One region of the Sinomonas sp. genome, then DNA from elsewhere that is predicted to be linked to it. Evidence: predicted binding sites of a transcription regulator. Region 1 holds the regulator's gene; the other holds the start of a gene.
What was found. The regulator HrcA, encoded in region 1, represses chaperone genes, less so after heat shock. The targets are predictions, from matches to a motif close to TTNGCACTCGNNNNNNNCGAGTGCNAA.

Region 1 (11,287 bases):
GCCCTCGCAGGTCGCAGCGCCCTCGCTCTGTCCACCTTCCGCCACGCACTCGAGACCGGAGTGGACCCAGTTCCGGTAGTTGCGGCCATTGGATCCAAACTCCGCACCCTCGCGAAGGTAGCGGGGGAGCACGGCTCAGCGCAGAGCATCGCGCGGACCCTCGGCATGCAGCCGTGGCTTGTCGAGCAGGCTCAGCGCGATATCAGGGGATGGACGCCGAAGAGCCTGGCGACCGCCATCCGAGCGGTCGCCGAGGCGGACGCCGAGGTCAAGGGACTTGCGCGCGACCCCGCGTACGCCGTCGAGCGGGCCCTCACTGTTGTCAGCGCCTCTGCACGAGCCCGCTGAGACCGGGCATGGCATCCGGCTGCGTCCTCCGCGGCGAGGGCCGCAGCTTGGGCCGCCGTCGGGCTTTAAACCGGCTGGGGCCGGGCATCCCTTCGGGTGACCGGCCCCAGCCGGTTGTCTGACGGGTGTGTCAGAGCGCGTTGACCTTCTTGGCGATGGCCGACTTGCGGTTCGCCGCCTGGTTCTTGTGGATCACGCCCTTGCTCACAGCCTTGTCGAGCTTCTTGCTCGCACGAAGCAGCGCCGAGTTTGCCGCGTCCTTGTCGGACGCCTCGATGGCCGCGTTGACCGAGCGGATGAGGGTCTTGAGCTCGGACTTGACAGCCATGTTGCGCTGGCGGGCCTTCTCGTTGGTGAGAATCCGCTTCTTCTGGGACTTGATGTTCGCCACGTGTGAACTTTCTTGTTTTGCCAACAGGGTCTAGAGGGCTTTCAGGCCGGCCTCGACTGAGCGGCGTGGGGATGCCTATGGCAGCCGACCTTCAGTGCCCGTCGACCTTCACGGACACACAGCAGACAATCCTAGCAGACCGCCTACTTCGACACCGGCCTGGGGCGCACGGCGCGGCGAGGCCTTCGGGCTCTGCGACCGGGCTCGATCCGTGGGAGACTGGGAAGTCAGAATTGCCCGCCGGCACAGGATAGCCGCATCAAGCAGCAACAGCCGCAACAGCAGTAGAGGACGTACAGGTGTCTCCACAGGCCCGCACCGCGCCGGTGCCCGCCGCGACGGATCCGTCGATCATCCGCAACTTCTGCATCATCGCCCACATCGATCACGGCAAGTCCACTCTCGCGGACCGCATGCTGCAGTTCACGGGTGTCGTGCAGGCGCGCGATATGAAGGCGCAGTACCTCGATCGCATGGACATCGAGCGTGAACGCGGCATCACGATCAAGTCGCAGGCGGTTCGCATGCCGTGGGAGGTCGACGGCGTCTCGTACGCCCTCAACATGATCGACACCCCCGGCCACGTCGACTTCACGTACGAGGTGTCGCGGTCGCTGGCCGCGTGCGAGGGCGCCGTGCTGCTCGTCGACGCAGCCCAGGGCATCGAGGCGCAGACGCTCGCGAACCTCTACCTCGCGATGGAGAACGACCTCCACATCATTCCGGTCCTGAACAAGATCGATCTCCCCGCGGCCCAGCCGGAGAAGTATGCCGAAGAGCTCGCCAATCTCATCGGCGGCGACCCGGCAGATGTGCTCAAGGTCTCGGGGAAGACGGGCGTCGGTGTCGAGGGCCTGCTCGACCGCATCGTGCAGGACATCCCCGCGCCGGTCGGCAACGCGTCCGCGCCCGCCCGGGCCATGATCTTCGACTCGGTCTACGACACCTACCGCGGGGTCGTGACGTATGTGCGCGTCGTCGACGGCGCCCTCTCGCCACGCGAGCGCATCCAGATGATGTCCACCAAGGCCAGCCATGAGCTCCTCGAGATCGGCGTCATCTCGCCCGAGCCGACCCCGAGCAAGGGCCTCGGGGTCGGCGAGGTCGGCTACCTCATCACCGGCGTCAAGGACGTCCGGCAGTCCAAGGTCGGCGATACGGTCACGAACCTGTCCCGTCCAGCCGCGGAGTCCCTCGGCGGCTACGAGGATCCCAAGCCGATGGTCTTCTCGGGGCTCTACCCGCTCGACGGCTCGGACTACCCGGACCTTCGTGACGCCCTCGACAAGCTCAAGCTCAACGACGCTGCTCTGGTCTACGAGCCCGAGACGTCGGCGGCGCTCGGCTTCGGGTTCCGGGTCGGCTTCCTCGGCCTGCTGCACCTCGAAATTGTGCGGGAGCGTCTCGAACGCGAATTCAACCTCGACCTCATTTCGACTGCCCCGAACGTCATCTACGAGGTCACGCTCGAGGACAAGTCGGTCGTGACGGTCACCAACCCGAGCGAGTTCCCGACGGGCAAGGTCAAGGAGGTGCGCGAGCCGATGGTCTCGGCGACCATCCTCGCGCCGAACGAATTCGTCGGCGCGATCATGGAGCTGTGCCAGGGCCGCCGCGGCCAGATGAAGGGCATGGACTACCTGTCAGAGGACCGGGTCGAGCTGCGCTACTGGATGCCCCTCGCGGAGATCGTGTTCGACTTCTTCGACCAGCTCAAGTCGAAGACGCGCGGGTACGCCTCCCTCGATTGGAAGGCCGACGGCGAACAGGCCGCGGATCTGGTCAAGGTCGACATCCTCCTCCAAGGTGAGCAGGTCGACGCCTTCAGCGCCATCACGCACCGCGACAAGGCGTACTCGTACGGCGTCATGATGACGTCGAAGCTCCGCGAGCTCATCCCGCGCCAGCAGTTCGAGGTCCCGATCCAGGCAGCGATCGGCTCGCGCATCATCGCGCGCGAGAACATCCGCGCGATCCGCAAGGACGTTCTCGCCAAGTGCTACGGCGGCGACATCACCCGCAAGCGCAAGCTCTTGGAGAAGCAGAAAGAGGGCAAGAAGCGCATGAAGATGGTGGGCCGAGTGGAAGTGCCGCAAGAGGCCTTCATCGCAGCGCTGACCACCGACGAGTCGAAGGACAAGGCCAAGAAGTAATGAATGTTCTGTCGCCGCCCGTTCTCCGGTCGGCGGGCGAGCCCGACCGCGCGGCGGTGGAGTAGGTGCCGAGCACGCTTCCCCTCGGCGACCCGGCACCGGCCGACGGCGTCCTGCCGCCTCAGGCGGCCGTGGGCGCCGACCAGCGGAGCTTCTCGCTCTACGCCCACATTCCGTTCTGCTCGGTCCGCTGCGGCTATTGCGACTTCAACACGTATACGGCCGCCGAGCTCGGCGGAGGCGCATCCCAGGCGGCCTATGCGCAGACGGCGGTGGACGAGGTGCGCTTCGCGGCCCGTGCGCTCGACGATTCAGGCGCCCCCCGCCGTCGTCTGTCCACCGTGTTCTTCGGCGGCGGGACGCCCACTCTGCTGCCCGCGGAGGATCTCGCGGCGATCCTCGCGGCCGCCGTCGACGAATGGGGCCTCGAACCGGGCGCGGAAGTCACCACCGAAGCCAACCCAGACTCGGTGACCCCGGATTCCCTCGCGGCCCTGCGGGACGCGGGCTTCACGCGCGTCTCCTTCGGCATGCAGTCCGCTGTCCCGCACGTCCTCAAGGTCCTGGACCGCACCCATACGCCGAGCCGTGTTCCGGAGGCCGTGCGCTGGGCGCGGGACGCGGGCCTCGACGTGAGCCTCGACCTTATCTACGGCACTCCCGGCGAGAGCATGGACGACTGGCGCGCCTCCCTCGACGCCGCGCTCGAGTGCGAGCCCGACCATGTGAGCGCCTACGCCCTCATCGTGGAGGAGGGCACGCGGCTCGCGGCCCAGATCCGGCGCGGCCAGGTCCCTGACGTGGACGACGACGACCATGCGGCTAAGTACGAGGTCGCCGACGAGGTGCTCGGCGGCGCGGGCTTCCACTGGTACGAAGTGAGCAACTGGGCGCAGGGCGCGCCGGGCGGTCTGGCGGGAGGCGGCCGCTTCGAGTGCCGTCACAATATCGCCTACTGGCGCGGCGGGGACTGGTGGGGAGTAGGCCCCGGCGCGCACTCCCACGTCGGCGGTGTGCGCTGGTGGAACGTCAAGCACCCGCGCGCGTACGCAGCACGACTCGGCCAGGGTGAGTCGCCGGCGGCGGGCCGCGAGACTCTGGACGACGCGATCCGTCTCGAGGAGCGCATCATCCTCGAACTGCGGCTCGCGGCAGGTCTGCCGGTCGAGGTCCTGCCGGCATCCTCCCGGCGCGAGGTGGCGGGTCTCATCGCCGACGGCCTCGTGGACGGGCCCTCCGCGTTTCACGGGCGGCTCGTGCTCACGCTTGCGGGTCGGCTCCTCGCCGACGCCGTCGTGCGCCGACTTATGCCCTGAGGCGGCTCCGGCGTCGATTCGGCTCTACTTGATCCAGCGCAGGTTGAACCGATAGCGGAACGGCTGGCCGCGGTTGACCTCGATGCCGGCCGTCACGGACAGGATGGCGAGCCCCACCCAGATGAGAGTCGCGAGCACCTCGAAGTAGACCCCGACTACCGGGATGAACGCGAAGAGGTTCAGCACGAGCGCTGCAAGCGTGGGCGGCAGCGTGAAATTGAGCGCTTCCTTCGATTCCTGGGCCGTGAACGGACCACGGTCCTTGAACGACAGGTACACGAGCAGCGACGGGACACAGCCCAGAATTCCGCCGAAGTGCGCGAGCGTCGCCCACTGGCGGTCCTCGCTGGCCGTGAAAGGCTCGGTGCCTCCGACCTTCCCGAGACGTCCCTCTCGGGGTTCACGGTGATCCTGCCAGTTCTGGGACACGGCACTTCCTTGCATTGATCGCGGACAGGGTCTCGGCCCCCAGAATACCCAACTCAGGCGGTCAGGAAGTCGATGACCTCCTCGACGCGACCCAGCAGCGCGGGTTCGAGATCGGCGTAGGAGCGGACGGCACCGAGGAGCCGCTGCCACCCCAGGCCGATGTCCTCGGGCGTCTCGTGAGGCCATCGGAAGGCGCGGAGGATCCCCGTCTTCCAGTCCAGCCCGCGGGGGACAGTCGGCCACGCCGGAATCCCGAGCGTCTGCGGCCGGATAGCCTGCCAGACGTCCACGTACGGGTGCCCCACGATGAGGACGTGGCCGCGTGCCCCCGGCACGGCAAGGGCCTTCTCGACGATCCTGCTCTCCTTCGACCCCTCGACCAGATGGTCGACGAGGATTCCCAGGCGCCGCTCGGGGCCCGGTTGGAAGTCGGCGACGGCGGCGGCGAGGTCGTCGACGCCGTGGAGAGGCTCGACGACGATGCCCTCGAGACGGAGGTCGTCCCCCCAGACCTTTTCGACGAGTTCGGCGTCGTGCTTGCCCTCGACCCAGATACGGCTCGCCCGAGCGACCCGCGCGCGCGCCCCGTCGACTGCGATGGAGCCCGACGCCGTCCGTTTGGTTGCTGCGGCCTTCTGCTTCGGGGCCGGGGGAGCGAGGCGCACTGGGCGGCCCTCGAGCAGGAAGCCGTAGCCCAGTTCGAAGGAGCGCGTCATGCCGCGACGGTCCTCGAGGCTGAAGACGTGCATGCCTCCGGACTTCTCGACGCGGGTGACGGCTCCGACCCAGCCGCTTTGGCTGTCTTCGAGGACCATGCCGAGCTCGATGGGCACCTCCGGCAGGACGGTCTTCTTCGGGGCCGCGATCTCCGCCGGCCCCCACTGGTCGTAGTAGGACATCCGGTCCTCGCCTCCCTTGCACTGCTGCCCTCAACGGGATCGCGTCCATGCTACTGGCGGGAGCGCCGGCGGTTGGGGGCGTCCGGGGGCGTGTCCCGGTGCCCCAGTCGGACGCGCGAGGGGCGCATAATAGATCTAGCACTTGGGTATAGAGAGTGCTAAAGGATTGTGGGACTGCCTGTACGGAACGCACACAGGCGCACTGGGTGCCAGCCGCAGGGGAGGTGGAATGAACGAGCCGCGCAAACTCGAGGTGCTGAGGGCGATCGTCGAGGACTACGTCCACTACCGGGAGCCGGTTGGGTCGAAGGCCCTCGTAGAACGCCATCGTCTCGGTGTCTCGAGCGCGACGATCCGCAACGACATGGCCGCTCTCGAGGACGAGGGACTCATCGTCGCCCCGCACACGAGCGCCGGCCGCGTCCCGACGGACAAAGGCTACCGAGTATTCGTGGACCAGCTCGCAGCGGTACGGCCGCTCTCGGCCGCCGAAAAGCAAGCGATCCAGTCCCTCCTTGGGGGTGCCGACGACCTCGACGACGTGCTCGAGCGCACCGTGCGGCTGCTTTCGCACCTCACGAACCAAGTCGCCGTCGTCCAGTACCCCCAGCTTGGCCGCGCCAGGGTGCGGCACGTCGAGGCAGTCGGCCTCGCCCCACGCCAGGTCCTGCTCGTGCTCATCGCCGACAGCGGCACCGTGGAACAGAGGGTGGTGACCGTAGGGGAGGATCTGGACCACGACCGTCTCGCTGTCCTGCGCCAGAGCTTTCTGGCGGCTACCGCGGGGAAGCCGGTGGCTCAGGTCGGGGCGAATCTGGCGGCCGTCATTGACTCGCTCCTCCCGGCGGACCGTGCTGTTGCGGCCGAGCTCGCCGCGGGGCTCGCAGCCCTCGCCGCGTCAAGCCGCGAGGAGCGGATCGTGACGGCGGGGACCGCATACCTCGCCCGGTCCAACAGCGACTTCCTCCTGAGCATCTCACCGGTGCTCGAGGCCCTCGAAGAGCAGGTGGTGCTCCTGCGCCTCCTGTCCGAGATGGCGAGCGACGCCCGGGGTGTCGCGGTCGCCATCGGGCACGAGACCGCAGCAGATTCACTCGCCGAGACCTCGGTCGTCGCAACCGGCTACGGTCAGGACGATGCCAAGATCGGCGTGCTCGGCCCAACCCGAATGGACTACCCGGCGACGATGGCGGCGGTGCGCGCGGTAGCACGGTACCTCTCGAAGATCCTCGCCGGAAGCTAGAGAAAGAAGACAGTGAGCAGCCATTACGAAACCCTCGGCGTGTCACCGGATGCGAGCGGCGAGGAGATCAAGAAGGCCTACCGGAAGCTGGCACGCAAGTTCCACCCGGACGTCAACCCAGGCGACGAAGCGTCCGACCGCTTCAAAGCCGTGACGCATGCCTATGAGGTCCTCTCGGATCCGGACAAGCGGCGCGTCTACGACGCGACCGGCAACGAGAACGGCACCGACAACGGCTTCTCGGGCGCCTACAACGGAGCCGGCTTCGCCTTCCAGGACATTTTCGAGACCTTCTTCGGCGGGGGAGGCGGGCAGGCCGGCCCCGCGACCCGCGTGCGCCGAGGGCAGGACGCGCTCATCGCGGTGCGGATCGAGCTCAAGGATGCGGTCTTCGGGGTCAACAAGAAGATCGAGGTCGACACCGCCGTCCTGTGCACCCGGTGCGAGGGCTCGTGCTGCGAGCCGGGGACGCAGCCCGTCCGATGCAGCGTGTGCCACGGCAGCGGGCACGTCCAGCGCGCGGTCCGTTCGATTCTCGGCCAGGTCATGACGACGGCGACGTGCCCCTCATGCGGCGGCTTCGGCACCGAGATCCCCAATCCCTGCAACGAGTGCGGCGGCGAGGGGCGCGTTCGGAGCCGGCGCTCGCTCACGGTCAAGATCCCAGCCGGTGTCTCCACGGGAACCCGGATCCAGCTGGCCGGCCAAGGCGAGGCCGGGACCGCCGGAGGCCCGACGGGTGATCTGTACGTCGAGATCCGCGTCGCCTCGCATGCGACGTTCTCCCGGGACGGCGACAACCTCCACGCGACCCTGAGCGTGCCCATGACGGCCGCCGCGCTCGGCACCGAGCTCACGCTCGAGACGTTCGACGGCGAGCAGAGCATCACGCTCCGTCCCGGCACCCAGTCGGGCGACGTCATCACTCTCCCGCACCTCGGCGTCGCACGCCTTCGCGGCGCGGGCCGCGGCGATTTGCTCGTGCATGTCAACGTCGAAGTCCCCACCAAGCTCGACGCAGATCAGGAGGAGCTGTTGAGGCAGCTCGCCAAGCTCCGCGGCGAGCACGTCGCCGAGGGAAAGCTCGTCGGCACGGGCGGAGGGATGTTCGCGAAGCTGCGCGACAAGTTCGGGAACCTCTGACGTGTCCAATCCCGTCTTCTTCGTCGCCACCGGGTCTCTCGAGGCCCTCGGCGCGGGCGACACGGTAACGATCACAGGAACGGAAGGCCGCCACGCAGCGACGGTCAAGCGGCTCACACCAGGGGAGCCGGTCGACGTCGTCGATGGCCGTGGCGCCCGAGGTCGGGGGCGGGTCGCCCGCGCGGAAGGCGAGCTCCTCGCCGTCGTCCTCGACACGGTGGAGCGTGAGCCGAGACCGCCCTACCGGCTCGTCCTCGTGCAGGCGCTCGCCAAGGGCGACCGCGATGAACTGGCAGCCGAGTCGGCAACCGAGCTCGGTGCCGACGCCGTCATCCCGTGGCAGGCCGAACGCTCGATCGTCCGCTGGAAGGGCGAGCGGGGTGCCAAGTCGCTCGCGAAGTGGCGGTCCGTCGTTTCTGCAGCGGCGAAGCAGTCGCGGCGGGCGTGGGTGCCAGAGGTCGAGGAGACGCACGACGGCGCCGCCCTCGCCGAGCGCGTCGGGCGGGCCGCCTTAGCAGTCGTCCTCCATGAGGACGCGGTGCGCAGCCTGGGCTCGCTGCTCGATGACTTCGTGGCAGGGGAACCCCCGCTCGACGGCGAGGTGCTCTTTCTCGTCGGCCCAGAAGGTGGAATCTCGCCTCAGGAGCTCGACCGTTTCACGTCTGCAGGAGCCAAACTCGGGCTTCTGGCGCCACACGTGCTGCGGTCGTCGACGGCTGGACCGGCCGCCCTCGCGATCGCCGGCGACCGCCTCGGCCGGTGGCCCGCAAGGGCCTGACCCTTCCTCCCTGCATGCGGAATGTGCGTCACGGGGTGACGGTGAAGTCCTTCGAGTCCCAGGCCAGCGCAGCCGCGTCACCGGTCCCGGGGTCGCTGGGGAAGACCCGCAGCACATACTTGCCCGGCGGGAGGGCCACCGAGAAACGGAACTGCCCTTGGGCCTGTCCCGAGGCGGCCGACGTCGTGTGGCCGCTCAGGAGGGCCGGCGCCTTGTCCGTCTTGACGTCCGCGCGTGAGACCTGCCAGTACACCTCGGAGCCGGGGGTGGTCGTCCGTCCGTCGGCGGTGAGCTGACCATGGGGCGAGGACGTGCCTGCCTGCGGATCGATGATCCACATCGGCGCGACCATGGCCGGGTCGCGCTGCATGAGCTGACCCAGCTGCACCCGGTTGAAGGCCAGCTGGTCGGTGCGGCTGTCGACGAGGAGCATGACCTGCACCGGTTGACCCGCGTCGATCACACCCGCGCTCGCGGCGGCCGCAGTCGCGGTGTAGACCAGCTCCTGCACTGCGAGCTGAGCGGTCTGCTCGTCCACAGAGCTGTTGAAGGCATCGGAGGAGACGTCCACGGTGATGACGTTCCTCCCCGAGATCGAGGCCGCGAGCTTCTTCGGCGACTGCCAGGGGCTGAACAGGTTGGGGTCCAGGGGCTTCGTCGACATCATGAGGCGCAGGGCCTTCGCGACGGCATTGTCGCTCCCCGGAGCATCGCGGAACTCGCGGTAGAGGTACACGCCGTCCCTGGCACGGCCGAGCCAGTAGACGGGAGACTTGGTCGAGGTCTGGGACGTCTCAAGAGGCACGCTCGCCGACGCGGAAATGCCGGGAGACGCTCCTGCGGCCATGGTCGGCTGTGGCTGACCGCTCGCTGTGCACGACGCCAGCAGCAGGGCCACGAGCGCGGCCCCGCCGGACAGCGCCATGCGGCGCGGTCTGGAGCTGGGTCGGCTGGCGGCCATGGGCGGTAATCCTCCGGGCTGATCGGCTGGGCGCCATCGGCGCCCCCAAGGCTGGGCTGCACGCGGCCCCCAAACCGGCGCCGCCCCGGGCACCATCCAGCTTGGCACAGCGGCTCGCGGGGAATGTCCGTTCACAGGGTTTCGTTGCCCAAGTGATGCCCGATTGATACCTAGCGGTAGCATGGATCGGCAAGCACCCGACGACGAGAGAGAAGGCATTTGACAGCGGAGTTCCCGCACACGACTCCTACGACCCGGACCGAGGTTCTACGCTTCGCTTCAGGCGAGGACATGGTGCACATCCTCGGACCGCATGATGAAGCCCTCCGCTACGTCGAAGAGCAATTCCCCTCCGTGTCGTTCCATGTCCGGGGCAACGAGCTGACCATCGTCGGGCCGCCCGCGGAAGCCCCGAACATCCGCAGGCTCTTCGAAGAGATCGCGTCCCTCGCTGAGCGGGGGACGCCTGTCACCCCGGCCTCACTCGCGCAGCTCGTCACGATGCTGAGAGAGCAGACCGTCTCGAGCCCCTCGGAGGTGCTCACCCACAACATCCTCACGAGCCGTGGCCGCAGCATCCGCCCCAAGACCGCGAACCAGAAGAACTATGTGGACGCGATCGACGCGAACACGGTCATCTTCGGCATCGGACCGGCGGGCACCGGCAAGACCTATCTTGCGATGGCGAAGGCAGTCCAAGCGCTGCAGCACAAGGACGTCAGCCGAATCATCCTGACGCGCCCGGCCGTCGAGGCGGGGGAGCGATTGGGCTTCCTCCCCGGCACGCTCAACGACAAGATCGATCCTTACCTGCGGCCCCTCTACGATGCGCTGCACGACATGATCGATCCCGAGTCGATACCCCGGCTCATGGCCGCCGGAACCATCGAGGTCGCCCCGCTCGCCTACATGCGCGGCCGCACTCTCAATGACGCGTTCATCATCCTCGACGAGGCGCAGAACACGACGCCGGAACAGATGAAGATGTTCCTCACGCGCCTCGGCTTCGGCTCGAAGATGGTGGTCACCGGGGACATCACGCAGGTCGACCTGCCGTCCGGCTCCTCTTCGGGGCTCCGGGTGGTCCAGGACATCCTCGACGGCATCGAGGACGTGAGCTTCACGGTCCTCGATGCTTCCGACGTCGTCCGCCACCGTTTGGTCTCCGACATCGTGGCTGCGTATGGGCGGTGGGACGATCGTCAACGGGCGAAGGCCGAACGGGCCCGTGTCCGTGCCGATCGCCGTCGCACCCCGGGATCCGAGCACGCGACGGCGTCTAAGCTGGAGCCGTGAGCATCGAAGTCAACAACGAGTCAGGCGTCGCAGTCGACGAGGAGGCCCTGGTCCGCCTCGGACGGTTCATCTTCGACCGCCTGTGGCTGCACCCGCAGACCGAGCTCTCGATCCTGCTCGTCGACGAGGCGGCCATGGAGCGGCTCCACCTCGAGCTCATGGACGAGCCCGGAGCCACGGACGTCCTCTCCGTCCCGATGGACGAGCTGACCCCCGGAACGCCTGGCCGACCGACCCCTCAGGGGATGCTGGGGGACATAGCGATCTGTCCCCAGGTGGCCGCCGAGCAGGCCGCCCGCGGGGGACACTCACGCGACGACGAGATGCTCC
Region 2 (11,287 bases), on a different contig from region 1:
GGATCCACGTGGATTCCGCGCCCCCCGAGCCCTCCACGGGGCTCACCCCAGGCGCCGTGGCGACTGTCGCGGGAGGGCCGGCGTGAGCGCTGGCCCGCATCACCCCGGCTCCGGGCCGACGTGGGAACTCAGGGCCCGGCCGACGACGGCGGAGGAGACCCAGGCGCTGGGCGCGGCGCTCGGGCGCGTTCTCGAGGCTGGCGATCTCGTGGTCCTGACGGGCGCGTTGGGTGCCGGGAAGACGACGTTCACGCAAGGTCTGGGCGCAGGTCTCGGCGTGCGCGGCGGGATCATCTCGCCGACGTTCGTCCTGGTGCGCATCCACCCCAACCTGCCTGACGGTCCGCGGCCGGGAGGCCCCGACCTCGTGCACGTCGATGCCTACCGCCTCGAGGGGGAGGGCGAGGTCGAGGATCTCGACCTCGAGAACTGGGTCGACACGTCCGTGACGGTCGTCGAATGGGGGCGTGGGCTCGTCGAAGGACTTTCCGAGTCCTGGCTCGACATCGAGCTCGAGCGGGGACCCCTGCCTCCCCCCGCCGGCGGAGCAGCGGGCGCGGACCCCGAAGTCGACTTCGACCCCGAGGGCGCGGAAGCAACCGTGGACGAAGAGTACGACGACGACGAGCCGCGCCTCGTCGTCGTGCGCGGATTCGGCCCCCGGTGGGCCGAGCCCCCAGCCCTGCCGGGTGCCGTCGCCGCCACGGCCGGAAGGTCGGGGGAGGCCCGGTGATCCTCCTCGTCATCGACACGTCCGCCATCGCGTCCGCCGCCGTCATCCGGTGGCACGAGGACGAGCCCCGTGGCGCCGTCCTCGCCCAGTTCGCGACCGAGGACACCAAGTCGCACGCCGAAGTCCTCGCCCCCGGCATCCGCGCGCTGCTCATCGAACAGGAGCTCACTGGCGCCGACGTCGAGCGGATCGTCGTCGGCGTGGGCCCCGGCCCGTTCACGGGGCTCCGATCCGGCATCGCGACGGCGCGCGCCCTCGCTTTCGCCTGGGACGCGCCGCTCGCGGGCCTGATGAGCCTCGACGCGATCGCGTGGGACGTCCTTGCCGGAGCCAGGCCGCCCGCGTCCGACTTCGTCGTCGCGACCGACGCCCGGCGCCGCGAGGTGTACTGGGCTCGGTACTCGCCGCGCGGAGTCCGCCTCGACGGGCCGCACGTGGCCCACCCCGACGCGCTCCCCGCACTCCCGGTCTACGGCGCGGGCGGCGGGATCTACCAGGAGAAGCTCGAGGCGGGGGGCGCCGTCGTCGTCCGGGCCTTCGAGAGCGCGCAGCCCACGGCCGCGTCCTTGGGGCTCGCCGCCGTCGAACGCCTTGCGCGCGGTGAAGAGCTGCTCGACACGGCGCCGCGCTATCTCCGGGAATCCGACGCGAAGGTGCCCGGACCGCGGAAGAAGGCGCTGTGACATTCCAGGCGGAGTCCCTGCCGGACGGTATCGAGCTGCGGGACATGACGGACGCGGACGTCCCCGCGGTCCACGCGCTCGAGAAGATCCTGTTCCCGGCCGACGCGTGGCCCGAACGCATGTTCCGCGACGAACTCTCGCAGCCCGGGACGAGGCGGTACTACGTCGCCGAGGAGCGCGGACCCGAGGGTGAGCCACGGATCGTCGCGTACGCCGGGGTCATGTGCGTTCCGCCGATCGCGGACGTGCAGACCATCGCCGTCGTGCCGGACCGCGAAGGCCGGGGGATCGGCTCGGCCGTGCTCACGGAGCTCATCGCGGAGGCGCGGAGGCGCGGCGCACGGGACGTCCTGCTCGAGGTGCGCGCCGACAACCCCAGAGCGCAGGCGCTGTACCTTCGATTCGGCTTCGCTCAGATCCACACCCGCCGCCGCTACTACCGCGATGGCGTCGACGCCTACATCATGCAGCTGCCGCTTGTGCGGCCCGAGGAAGGAGAGCAGTGAAGGAGCCACTCGTCCTCGGGATCGAGTCTTCGTGCGACGAGACGGGCGTCGGGATCGTGCGTGGCACGAAGCTGCTCGCCAACACCGTCTCCTCCTCGATGGACGAGCATGTCCGCTTCGGCGGCGTGATCCCCGAGATCGCGTCCCGCGCCCACCTCGATGCCATGGTGCCCACTCTCACGGAGGCCCTCGAGACGGCCGGAGTCACGCTCGAGGACGTCGACGCGCTCGCGGTGACGTCCGGCCCGGGCCTCGCCGGAGCGCTCATGGTGGGCGTGTGCGCCGCGAAGGCGCTGGCCGTGGCCACCGGCAAGCCGCTCTATGCGATCAACCACCTCGTCGCGCACGTCGGGGTAGGCCTCCTCGACGGCGGGGTCTACGGCGGCGCGTTGCCCGAGGACCTGGGGGCGCTGCTTGTCTCGGGCGGCCACACCGAGATCCTGCGCGTGCGGAACATCGCCTCCGACGTCGAGATGCTCGGCTCGACCATCGACGACGCGGCGGGCGAGGCCTACGACAAGGTCGCCCGGCTCCTCGGCCTCGGCTATCCCGGAGGACCGGCCATCGACCGGCTGGCCAAGGACGGCGACCCGCGAGCCTTCCGCTTCCCCCGCGGCCTGACCCAGCCCAAGTACATGGGCTCGCCCGAAGCACCGGGCCCGCACCGCTACGACTGGTCCTTCTCGGGGCTCAAGACGGCGGTCGCGCGGTGCGTCGAACAGTACGAGGCGGCGGGCAAGCCCGTGCCGGTCGCGGACATCGCGGCGTCGTTCCAGGAGGCCGTGGTCGATGTTGTGACCTCGAAGGCAGTTCTCGCGTGCCGGGAGCACGGCCTGCGCAATCTCCTGCTCGGCGGGGGCGTGGCCGCGAACTCTCGGCTCCGCGAGCTCACGGCCGAGCGCTGCGCCTCCGCCGGGATCTCGCTCGCGGTCCCCCCGTTCTCGCTCTGCACCGACAACGGGGCGATGGTCGCGGCCCTCGCGGCGCGGGTCATCATGGACGGACGGGCGCCGAGCGAGCTCTCCTTCGCGCCCGATTCGTCGCTCCCGGTCACCACCGTCTCGGCCTGAGCTTGCGCCGTCACCTTTGCGGGGTGCGGCTCGTTGCGCCGTCACCTCTACCCGGTAGAGCTGACGGCGCAAGGGGTCAGGGCTCCGCGTACCAGGGCCGGAGCTCGGCGTACGAGGGGTCGGGGCCGGAGCTCGGTGTACGAGGGGTCAGAGCTCCGCGTCGCGGCCCTTCCGCCAGGCCAGGAAGGCTTCGACCCCTCCGTAGATCGCCGCGCCCACGATGACCAACAACGCGGCTTGGGCATGCGAGGTGACCGCGAGCACCCCCGCGAGCAGCGCCGCGACGAGCAGGACCCGACCAGGCGAGCGGCGCCGTCGTGCTGGCGGCTCGCTCACGCCGGGTGGCCCTCCCGCATGAGGCGCGCCTCCTCGAGCACGACGGCGCGCAGGTCGCCGCCGTGCGCCTCGGCCGTCCGCCGCTGCCGCTGGTAGCCCGCGCCGCGGCGCACGATGCCCTCGACGTTGCGGAGCTCGTCCGCGCAGCCGAGGTCACGGGCGATGGGCTCGAGACGGTCGAGGGTCTCGGCGAGGTGTTCCGTGACGAGCTGTTCCCGGCCGGCCGCGTCGAGGATGATGATCGCGTCGAGCCCGTACCGCGCGGAGCGCCACTTGTTCTCCTGCACATGCCACGGCGGCATCGTGGGGATCCTGCCGCCGCGGTCGAGGATCCTGGATGCCTCTTCGACAAGGCACTGGGTGAGCGCTCCGATAGCGCCGACCTCCTCGAGCGTCGAGAGCCCGTCGCACACGCGCATCTCGATGGTGCCGAGCCGGGGGACGGGGCGGATGTCCCAGCGGATCTCGCTGATGACGTCGATCACGCCCGTGGTGAGCATGTCCTGCACGTAGCCCTCGAAGCCGCTCCAATCCGAGAACTGGAACGGAAGTCCGGCCGTGGGGAGCTGCTGGAACATGAGCGCGCGCTGTGACGCGTATCCTGTGTCCTCGCCGCCCCAGTAGGGGCTCGAGGCCGAGAGCGCCTGGAAGTGCGGGAAATAGTTCACGAGGGCGTCCAGGACGGGCATGGCCTTGTCGCCGCGGTCGAGGCCCACGTGGATGTGCACGCCGTAGATGACCATCTGCCGGCCCCACCATTGGGTCCGGTCGATGAGCTTTGCGTAGCGGTCCTTGTCCGTCACCGGCTGGAGCCGCGGGGGGCTGAACGGGTGGCTTCCCGCGGAGAACAGCTCGACGCCGAGACGGTCGGTGACGCTGCGGACTGCGGCCATGGTGGTCGCGAGGTCCTCCTTGGCGTCGCCCACCGTGTTGTGGACGTCCGTCACGATCTCGACCGTGTTGAGCAGGAGCTCCTGATGGACGCGCGGGCACTCGGCGTTGAGCTCGGGGTGCTCCGCGAACACACCGCGCATGACGTCGGGCGCCGCCGAGACGAGTTCCCCGCCGTGCCGGTCGACCAGCGCGAGTTCCCACTCCATGCCGATCGTGGACTGCTTCGAGGGCGCGAAGTCGATGTGCATGGTCCGCCCCCGCTTCTGGAGATCAGGCTCCGGCAGGGCCGCAGCGTCCGTACAGAACGAGCCCAGTCTAGGGCAGGGCCGCTCTCCGCTGAGCCCGTCCGGTCCGCGTGACGGGAGGTGTCGGCCATGCAGGCTCGCGCTAGACCCGGTCGAGGATCTCCGCGGTCCGCGCCGAGTCGGGGAGGCAGCCCAAGCCGAGGCTCCGGTCGTCACCCAGCCTTGCCGAGAGAAACGCTTCGGCGACGGACGACGGCGCGTGGCTGACGAGGAGCGCGCCTTCGAGGGCCAGGGCGAGCTCCTCGGCGAGCCGGCGCGCCCACCACTGGGCTGTCTCAGGCTCGCGCCTCGCGTCCGACATGAGCGACAGGGCCCGCCCCAGCGCTCGGTCCAGCAGCGGGTCGACGCCGCGCTGCAGCTCGAGTTCGTCCGCGAGGGCCTCGGCGGAGTCGGGCTCGCGCGCGAGCGCCCGCAGCACGTCCAACGCGACGACGTTCCCGGAGCCCTCCCAGATCGCCATCACAGGCTGCTCGCGGTATCGCATGGCGAGGGGGAAGTCCTCCGTGTAGCCGTTGCCGCCGAGGCACTCGAGAGCCTCGGCCGCGTGCGCCGGGCCCCGCTTGCACACCCAGAACTTCGCCAGGGCGGTTGCAATCCGGGCGAAGCTGCGCTCGCGGGCGGCGTCACTGCCCATACGGACGCCGTCCGCTCCCGCGCCCGCGGCGTCGTCGCGCACCCCCGCCGGCCACGCGGCGTCGTCCGCTGCTGCGAGCCGCAGCCCGAGCGCGATGGATGCTTCGGCCTCGACGGCGAGGTCGGCGAGGACTGCGGCCATGGCAGGCTGATCGATGAGCCGCTTCCCGAAGGCGCGCCGATGCCGGGCGTGCCACACGGCTTCGGCGACGCCCTGCCGCATGCCCGCGGCCGTGCCGAGGACGCAATCGAGGCGTGTCTCCTGCACCATGTCGAGGATCGTCCGGACCCCGCGGCCCACCTCCCCGACGCGCCAGCCGAGCGTCCCCTCCAACTCGACTTCGGCCGACGCGTTGGCCCGGTTCCCCAGCTTGGATTTGAGCCGCACGAGCCGGAACGGATTCCGGGCTCCGTCGTCGAGCACTCGGGGAACCAGAAAGCACGAGAGCCCGGATGGTTCCTGCGCAAGCACGAGGAACGCGTCGCTCATGGGGGCCGAACAGAACCACTTGTGGCCCGTGATGCGCGCGGTGCCTCCGCCGCCGTCGACCGCCGCGGTCGTGGTGGCGCGCACGTCCGAGCCGCCCTGACGCTCGGTCATCGCCATGCCGAGCAGGGCGCTTGGCTTCTCGGCGGCCCGCAGCAGCCGCGGCTCGTAGCCCGTGCCGTACAGGCGCGGGAGCCAGGAACGGGCGACGGCGGGTTCCCGGGCCAGCGCCGGCACGGCAGCATGGGTCATCGAGACGGGGCAAGCGTGGCCGGGTTCGACCTGGGCGAACAGCATGAACGCGGCGGCCCGAGCGACATGGGCGCCTCGCCGAGGATCGGCCCACGACGACGTGTGGGCCCCATGGGCGAGGGCGTCCCCGATGACCCGGTGGTACGCGGGGTGGTACTCGACCTCGTCGAGCCGCTCGCCGTAGCGGTCGAGGGCGTGCAGGACCGGCGGATTCAGATTCGCGAGCCGGGCGTTCTCCTGGAACTCGGCCGAGCCGACGAGCCGGCCTATCGAGGCGAGCGCGCCCGCGGCCCATCCTGCGCCATGGCGGCGCACTCCGTCGACGAGCGCGCTGTTCGTCGAGAACTCGTCGATGCCCACTCGGGCAGGGACCTGATTCGCCTTCGAGTCCGGCATGCGACCATTGCACACCGCTCGCGGGCCCCCGGCCAGAGCCGGCGCGTCCGGCTAGCCTTGTGGCGTGCCGATCCTGAACAAAGACATGACCCTGTGCATCTCACTCTCAGCGCGCCCGAGCAACAACGGGACGCGGTTCCACAACTTCCTCTACGAGGCTCTGGGGCTCAACTGGATCTACAAGGCTTTCGCGCCGACCGATCTCGCGCAGGCGATCGCCGGGGTGCGGGGGTTGGGAATTCGCGGCTGCGCGGTCTCGATGCCCTACAAGGAGCGGGTCATCGCATTGGTCGACCGCATGGATCCCTCGGCGGCCGCCATTGATTCGGTCAACACGGTGGTCAACGACGGCGGGGTCCTCACCGCCTACAACACCGACTACACCGCGATAGCCCAGCTGATCGCAGCGAACGGACTCGACCCCGCGTGGTCGGTGGTGCTTCGGGGTTCGGGAGGCATGGCGAAGGCCACGGCGGCGGCTTTCCGCGATGCTGGCTTCCTCGAGGTGACCGTCGTCGCCCGGAACGAGGAAAGGGGGCGGGCGCTCGCGGACCTCTATGGATTCCGCTGGCAGAGCGAGCTCCCGGATTCCTCGACGGATGTCCTCGTCAACGCGACGCCCCTCGGCATGGCGGGCGGTGCCGACGTCGGCTCCCTCGCCTTTCCGGCGTCGGCCGTCGAGGCTGCACGCGCCGTCTTCGACGTCGTCGGGGTTCCCGCTGAGACGCCGCTCGTGAAGGCGGGGCGCGCCGCAGGCAAGAAGGTGATCACAGGCGCCGAGGTCATGACCATCCAAGCGCTCGAGCAGTTCGTCCTCTACACCGGAATCCGCCCCACGCGCGAGCAGGTGCGCGCGGCTGAGGAGTTCATGCGGGCACAGTAGGGAGGCGGTCGCCTCGTCCCGGGGGCGCGGACGGCGGGACTCGCCGGGTCAGACGGGCTCGACGATCGCGGCCACGCGGTCGTCACCGATCCGGGTGAGCACGAGCGTCGCGCGGCGGTGTGGCTTCTTCTTCGGCGCCTTGCCCTGGCCGAGGAAGAGGAGCTTGCGCAGCTCTTCGGGGGTGACGGAGGTGCCGCGCTTCTTGATGTCCAGCGTGGTGACGCCTTCGTCGCGCACCCATTGGCGCAGGGCCCGCACGTTGTACGGGCGCACCTCGAGGACTCGATAGGCCTTCGCGAACGGGGTCGCGAGGAGGTCCGGCGAGCAGACGTACGCGATGCGCGGGTCCACGAGGTGGCCGCCGAGGCGGTCCGCGAGCTCGGCCACGAGCCCCGCGCGGATCACGGCGCCGTCGGGCTCGTACAAGAAGCCCTCGAGCGGGCCGAGCTGGGGCTTCACCCCGCCGCCGAAATCCGTCTCGGCCACGAGTTCTGACACCGTCTGGCCGGCGACGACGAGCGCCGCCCGACGCACGCTCGGCCGCTTGAGGGTGTTGAAGTAGAGTCCGACCTCGGCGACCTCGCCATCGATCGACACCCACTGCGCCTCGCAGCTGTCGGGCACCGACGAGTGGGGGAGGCCCGGGCCCAGCTTGACGCCAACGGGGCGCCCCTCATCGGCGAGTTCGGAGACGAAGCTCAGCGGCGGAGAGAACTGCTCCGGGTCCCACAGGCGCGTGGTGCCGGAGGTCGACGTCGTCCGGCGTGCCGGGTCCAGCCAGACTCCTTCGATTCCCTCGAGCGGGACGGTCTGCGCGTCCGCGTGGACGACTCGGACGTTGGGAAACGGCATGAGATTGATCGTCGCGCAGGCGGCCGTCGTCTCGTCAAGTTCGACGGCCGTGACCTCGAGGTCGAGCGAAGCCATTGCCATGGCGTCGGCGCCGAGCCCGCAGCCGAGATCCGCGACGGTCCGGACGCCGGCGTCTACGAAACGGCGCGCGTGCCGGGCCGCAATGCTCAGCCGTGTCGCCTGCTCGAGTCCCGTCCGGGTGAAGAGCATATGACGCGAAAACTCGCCGAATTTCGCCTCCGCCTTGACCCTCAGCCGAGCCTGGCTCAGGACGGCGGAGACGAGCCCGGGCGCGTGGCCTGCCTTGCGCAGCCGAGCCGTGATCGCGAGGGCATCCTCTTCCCGGTAGGGGCCTAGCGAGTTGAGGAGGGCCCAGCCTTCCGAGGTCAGCAGGGGCGCGAGCTGCTCGGCGGCGTGGGGGTCCTGAGCCATGGATCAAGCCTAGTTCACCCCGCACGGCGCCCAGTCGAGAGCAGCTGTTCCGGATATGGTGGACTCATGGAGACGACGCCTGCTGACGCATCGCCCGCCGCCAACCACCGGGGATTCTCCCGCTATATCCGACCCTTGCTCATTCTGGGCATCGTCCTCACCGCGGTGTCCGCGGTCCTGCTCTTCATCGTCCTGGGCCTCGACGCGTTCACCGCGACCGTCTACTCCGTGGGCGGCAAGAGCATCAGCGACCCCACGCCGGAGGCGGAGGCACTCCGCGACCAGTACCTCGGCGCCCAGATTGCCGCGATCGTGGGACTCGTGGTCGGCGGGATCCTGCTGATCGGCTCGCTCGTCGTGATGTACCTGAACCGCGGGCGCCAGAACGGGGACGACGGCGACGACCTGAGTTTCGAGGATCTCGCCGGCGATTAGCCGGACGTGGGAGTCGTTGGACTGGCACTCGCCTTGACCGAGTGCCAGCCGCTCAATAGAGTCAGCAGTAGCACTCGCCCCGTGTGAGTGCTAACTGTCCAGGCACGCTCCCGGCACCCGCGACGACGGTTGCATGCCCGGCTCCCATTTCTGTGACCCGTTCATGAAAAGGAGAGATCCGTGTCGGTCTCCATCAAGCCTCTCGAGGACCGTATTGTCGTCAAGCCGCTCGAGGCGGAGCAGACCACTGCTTCGGGCCTCGTGATCCCGGACACTGCCAAGGAGAAGCCGCAGGAGGGCGAAGTTGTCGCCGTCGGTCCCGGCCGCGTCGACGACAACGGCAACCGCGTCCCGGTCGACGTGACCGTTGGCGACGTCGTCCTCTACTCGAAGTACGGCGGAACCGAGGTCAAGACGGGCGGCAGCGAGTACCTCGTGCTCTCCGCCCGCGACGTCCTCGCGATCGTCGTCAAGTAGTCCCCGCCGAGCAGGACTTCAACGTCAGCACCCCGGTCACTCGGCCGGGGTGCTGCCCTTGAACCCAAGGAGAAGCGAATGGCAAAGCAGCTCGCATTCAACCAAGACGCCCGCAAGGCCCTCGAGGCCGGCGTCGACAAGCTCGCCGACACCGTCAAGGTGACCCTCGGCCCGCGCGGCCGCAACGTCGTCCTCGACAAGAAGTGGGGCGCGCCGACCATCACCAACGATGGCGTGACCATCGCTCGCGAGGTCGAACTCGATGACCCCTACGAGAACCTCGGCGCCCAGCTCGCCAAGGAAGTCGCCACCAAGACGAACGACGTCGCGGGCGACGGCACGACGACGGCGACCGTCCTTGCGCAGGCGCTCGTCAAGGAAGGCCTCCGCAACGTGGCCGCCGGCGCGGCCCCCGGCGAGATCAAGCGCGGCATCGAGGCTGCGGTCGAGGCCGTCGCCACCCGTCTCGGGGAGAACGCCCGCGAGGTCACGGGCAAGCAGGTCGCCAATGTTGCGGCGATCTCGGCGCAGTCGGATGAGATCGGCGAGCTTCTCGCCGAGGCCTTCGAGAAGGTCGGCCAGGATGGCGTCATCACCATCGAGGAAGCCTCCACGACCCAGACCGAGCTCGTGCTCACCGAGGGCATGCAGTTCGACAAGGGCTACCTGTCGCCGTACTTCGTGACCGATGCCGAGCGCCAGGAGGCCGTCCTCGAGGACGCGTTCATCCTCATCCACCAGGGCAAGATCTCGTCGCTGCAGGACTTCCTCCCGCTCCTCGAGAAGACGCTCCAGGCGTCGAAGCCGCTCTTCATCATCGCCGAGGACGTCGAGGGCGAGGCGCTCTCGACCCTCATCGTCAACAAGATCCGCGGCACCCTGAACGTGGTCGCTGTCAAGGCTCCGGGCTTCGGCGACCGCCGCAAGGCCATGCTCCAGGACATCGCGACGCTCACCGGCGCCCAGGTCATCTCTCCGGAGGTCGGACTGAGCCTCGACCAGGTGGGCCTTGAGCAGCTCGGCACGGCCCGCCGGATCACGGTCACGAAGGACACGACGACGATCGTCGACGGCGCGGGTTCGGCCGAGGACGTTGCGGCACGCGTCGCGCAGCTTCGGGCGGAGCTCACCCGTACCGATTCCGACTGGGACCGCGAGAAGCTCCAGGAGCGCCTCGCGAAGCTCGCGGGCGGCATCGGCGTCATCAAGGTGGGCGCGGCGACCGAGGTGGAGCTCAAGGAGAAGAAGCACCGCATCGAGGACGCCGTGTCCTCGACTCGGGCTGCCCTCGAGGAGGGCATCGTGGCCGGCGGCGGCTCGGCTCTCGTCCACGCAGTGCGTGTGCTCGACGAGGACGAGACGATCAAGGGCCTCTCGGGAGATGTGGCGGTGGGCGTCAACATCGTCCGCCGCGCGCTCGTCCAGCCGCTGCGCTGGATCGCCCAGAACGCTGGCTCCGACGGCTATGTCGTCGCAGCGCGCGTTGCGGAGGCCGAGGTCAACCACGGCTTCAACGCGAAGACCGGCGAGTACGAGGACCTCATCGCGGCCGGCGTCATCGACCCGGTCAAGGTGACGCGCTCGGCGCTGCGGAACGCGGCGTCCATCGCGGCGCTCGTTCTCACGACCGAGACTCTCGTCGCGGACAAGCCGGCCGACGACGACCACGCGGGCCACAACCACTAGAGGTAGGCACAACCACTAGGCAAGTCGTCCGGCGCGTGCGCGCCCGGCTACCACGAGGGCCGTCCCAGAATCACTGGGACGGCCCTCGTGTCGTGTCGGCGAGCCCTTGACCGGCATCACGACGGAGCAGAGAGTGTCTCGTGTGAGGCGTGAGGCTCTCCGCGAGTATCTGGCGAGCGCCCTCTGGGCGATGCCGACGGCCGCGGTGGTGCTAGCGCTCATCGCGG

Region 2: groES (co-chaperone GroES) is a predicted target of HrcA. The motif match lies at 8,919-8,945, and genes of this name have one in related genera.

The regions. Positions count from the first base shown of each region.
Region 1 is NZ_DAIUJO010000039.1:19,789-31,075, reverse strand. It holds gene holA (DNA polymerase III subunit delta) at 1-348, shown strand, start outside; gene rpsT (30S ribosomal protein S20) at 479-739, opposite strand; gene lepA (translation elongation factor 4) at 1,039-2,892, shown strand; gene hemW (radical SAM family heme chaperone HemW) at 2,958-4,208, shown strand; gene V7053_RS08405 (DUF4870 domain-containing protein) at 4,233-4,637, opposite strand; gene V7053_RS08400 (DUF3097 domain-containing protein) at 4,691-5,536, opposite strand; gene hrcA (heat-inducible transcriptional repressor HrcA) at 5,766-6,779, shown strand; gene dnaJ (molecular chaperone DnaJ) at 6,792-7,922, shown strand; gene V7053_RS08385 (16S rRNA (uracil(1498)-N(3))-methyltransferase) at 7,924-8,700, shown strand; gene V7053_RS08380 (GerMN domain-containing protein) at 8,729-9,661, opposite strand; gene V7053_RS08375 (PhoH family protein) at 9,881-10,957, shown strand; gene ybeY (rRNA maturation RNase YbeY) at 10,954-11,287, shown strand, end outside.
Region 2 is NZ_DAIUJO010000018.1:31,138-42,424, forward strand. It holds gene alr (alanine racemase) at 1-86, shown strand, start outside; gene tsaE (tRNA (adenosine(37)-N6)-threonylcarbamoyltransferase complex ATPase subunit type 1 TsaE) at 83-733, shown strand; gene tsaB (tRNA (adenosine(37)-N6)-threonylcarbamoyltransferase complex dimerization subunit type 1 TsaB) at 730-1,416, shown strand; gene rimI (ribosomal protein S18-alanine N-acetyltransferase) at 1,461-1,922, shown strand; gene tsaD (tRNA (adenosine(37)-N6)-threonylcarbamoyltransferase complex transferase subunit TsaD) at 1,919-2,992, shown strand; gene V7053_RS04540 (hypothetical protein) at 3,140-3,328, opposite strand; gene V7053_RS04545 (glutamate--cysteine ligase) at 3,325-4,470, opposite strand; gene V7053_RS04550 (acyl-CoA dehydrogenase family protein) at 4,610-6,295, opposite strand; gene V7053_RS04555 (shikimate 5-dehydrogenase) at 6,360-7,178, shown strand; gene V7053_RS04560 (class I SAM-dependent methyltransferase) at 7,227-8,462, opposite strand; gene V7053_RS04565 (hypothetical protein) at 8,529-8,897, shown strand; gene groES (co-chaperone GroES) at 9,078-9,374, shown strand; gene groL (chaperonin GroEL) at 9,453-11,060, shown strand; gene V7053_RS04580 (DUF2254 domain-containing protein) at 11,203-11,287, shown strand, end outside.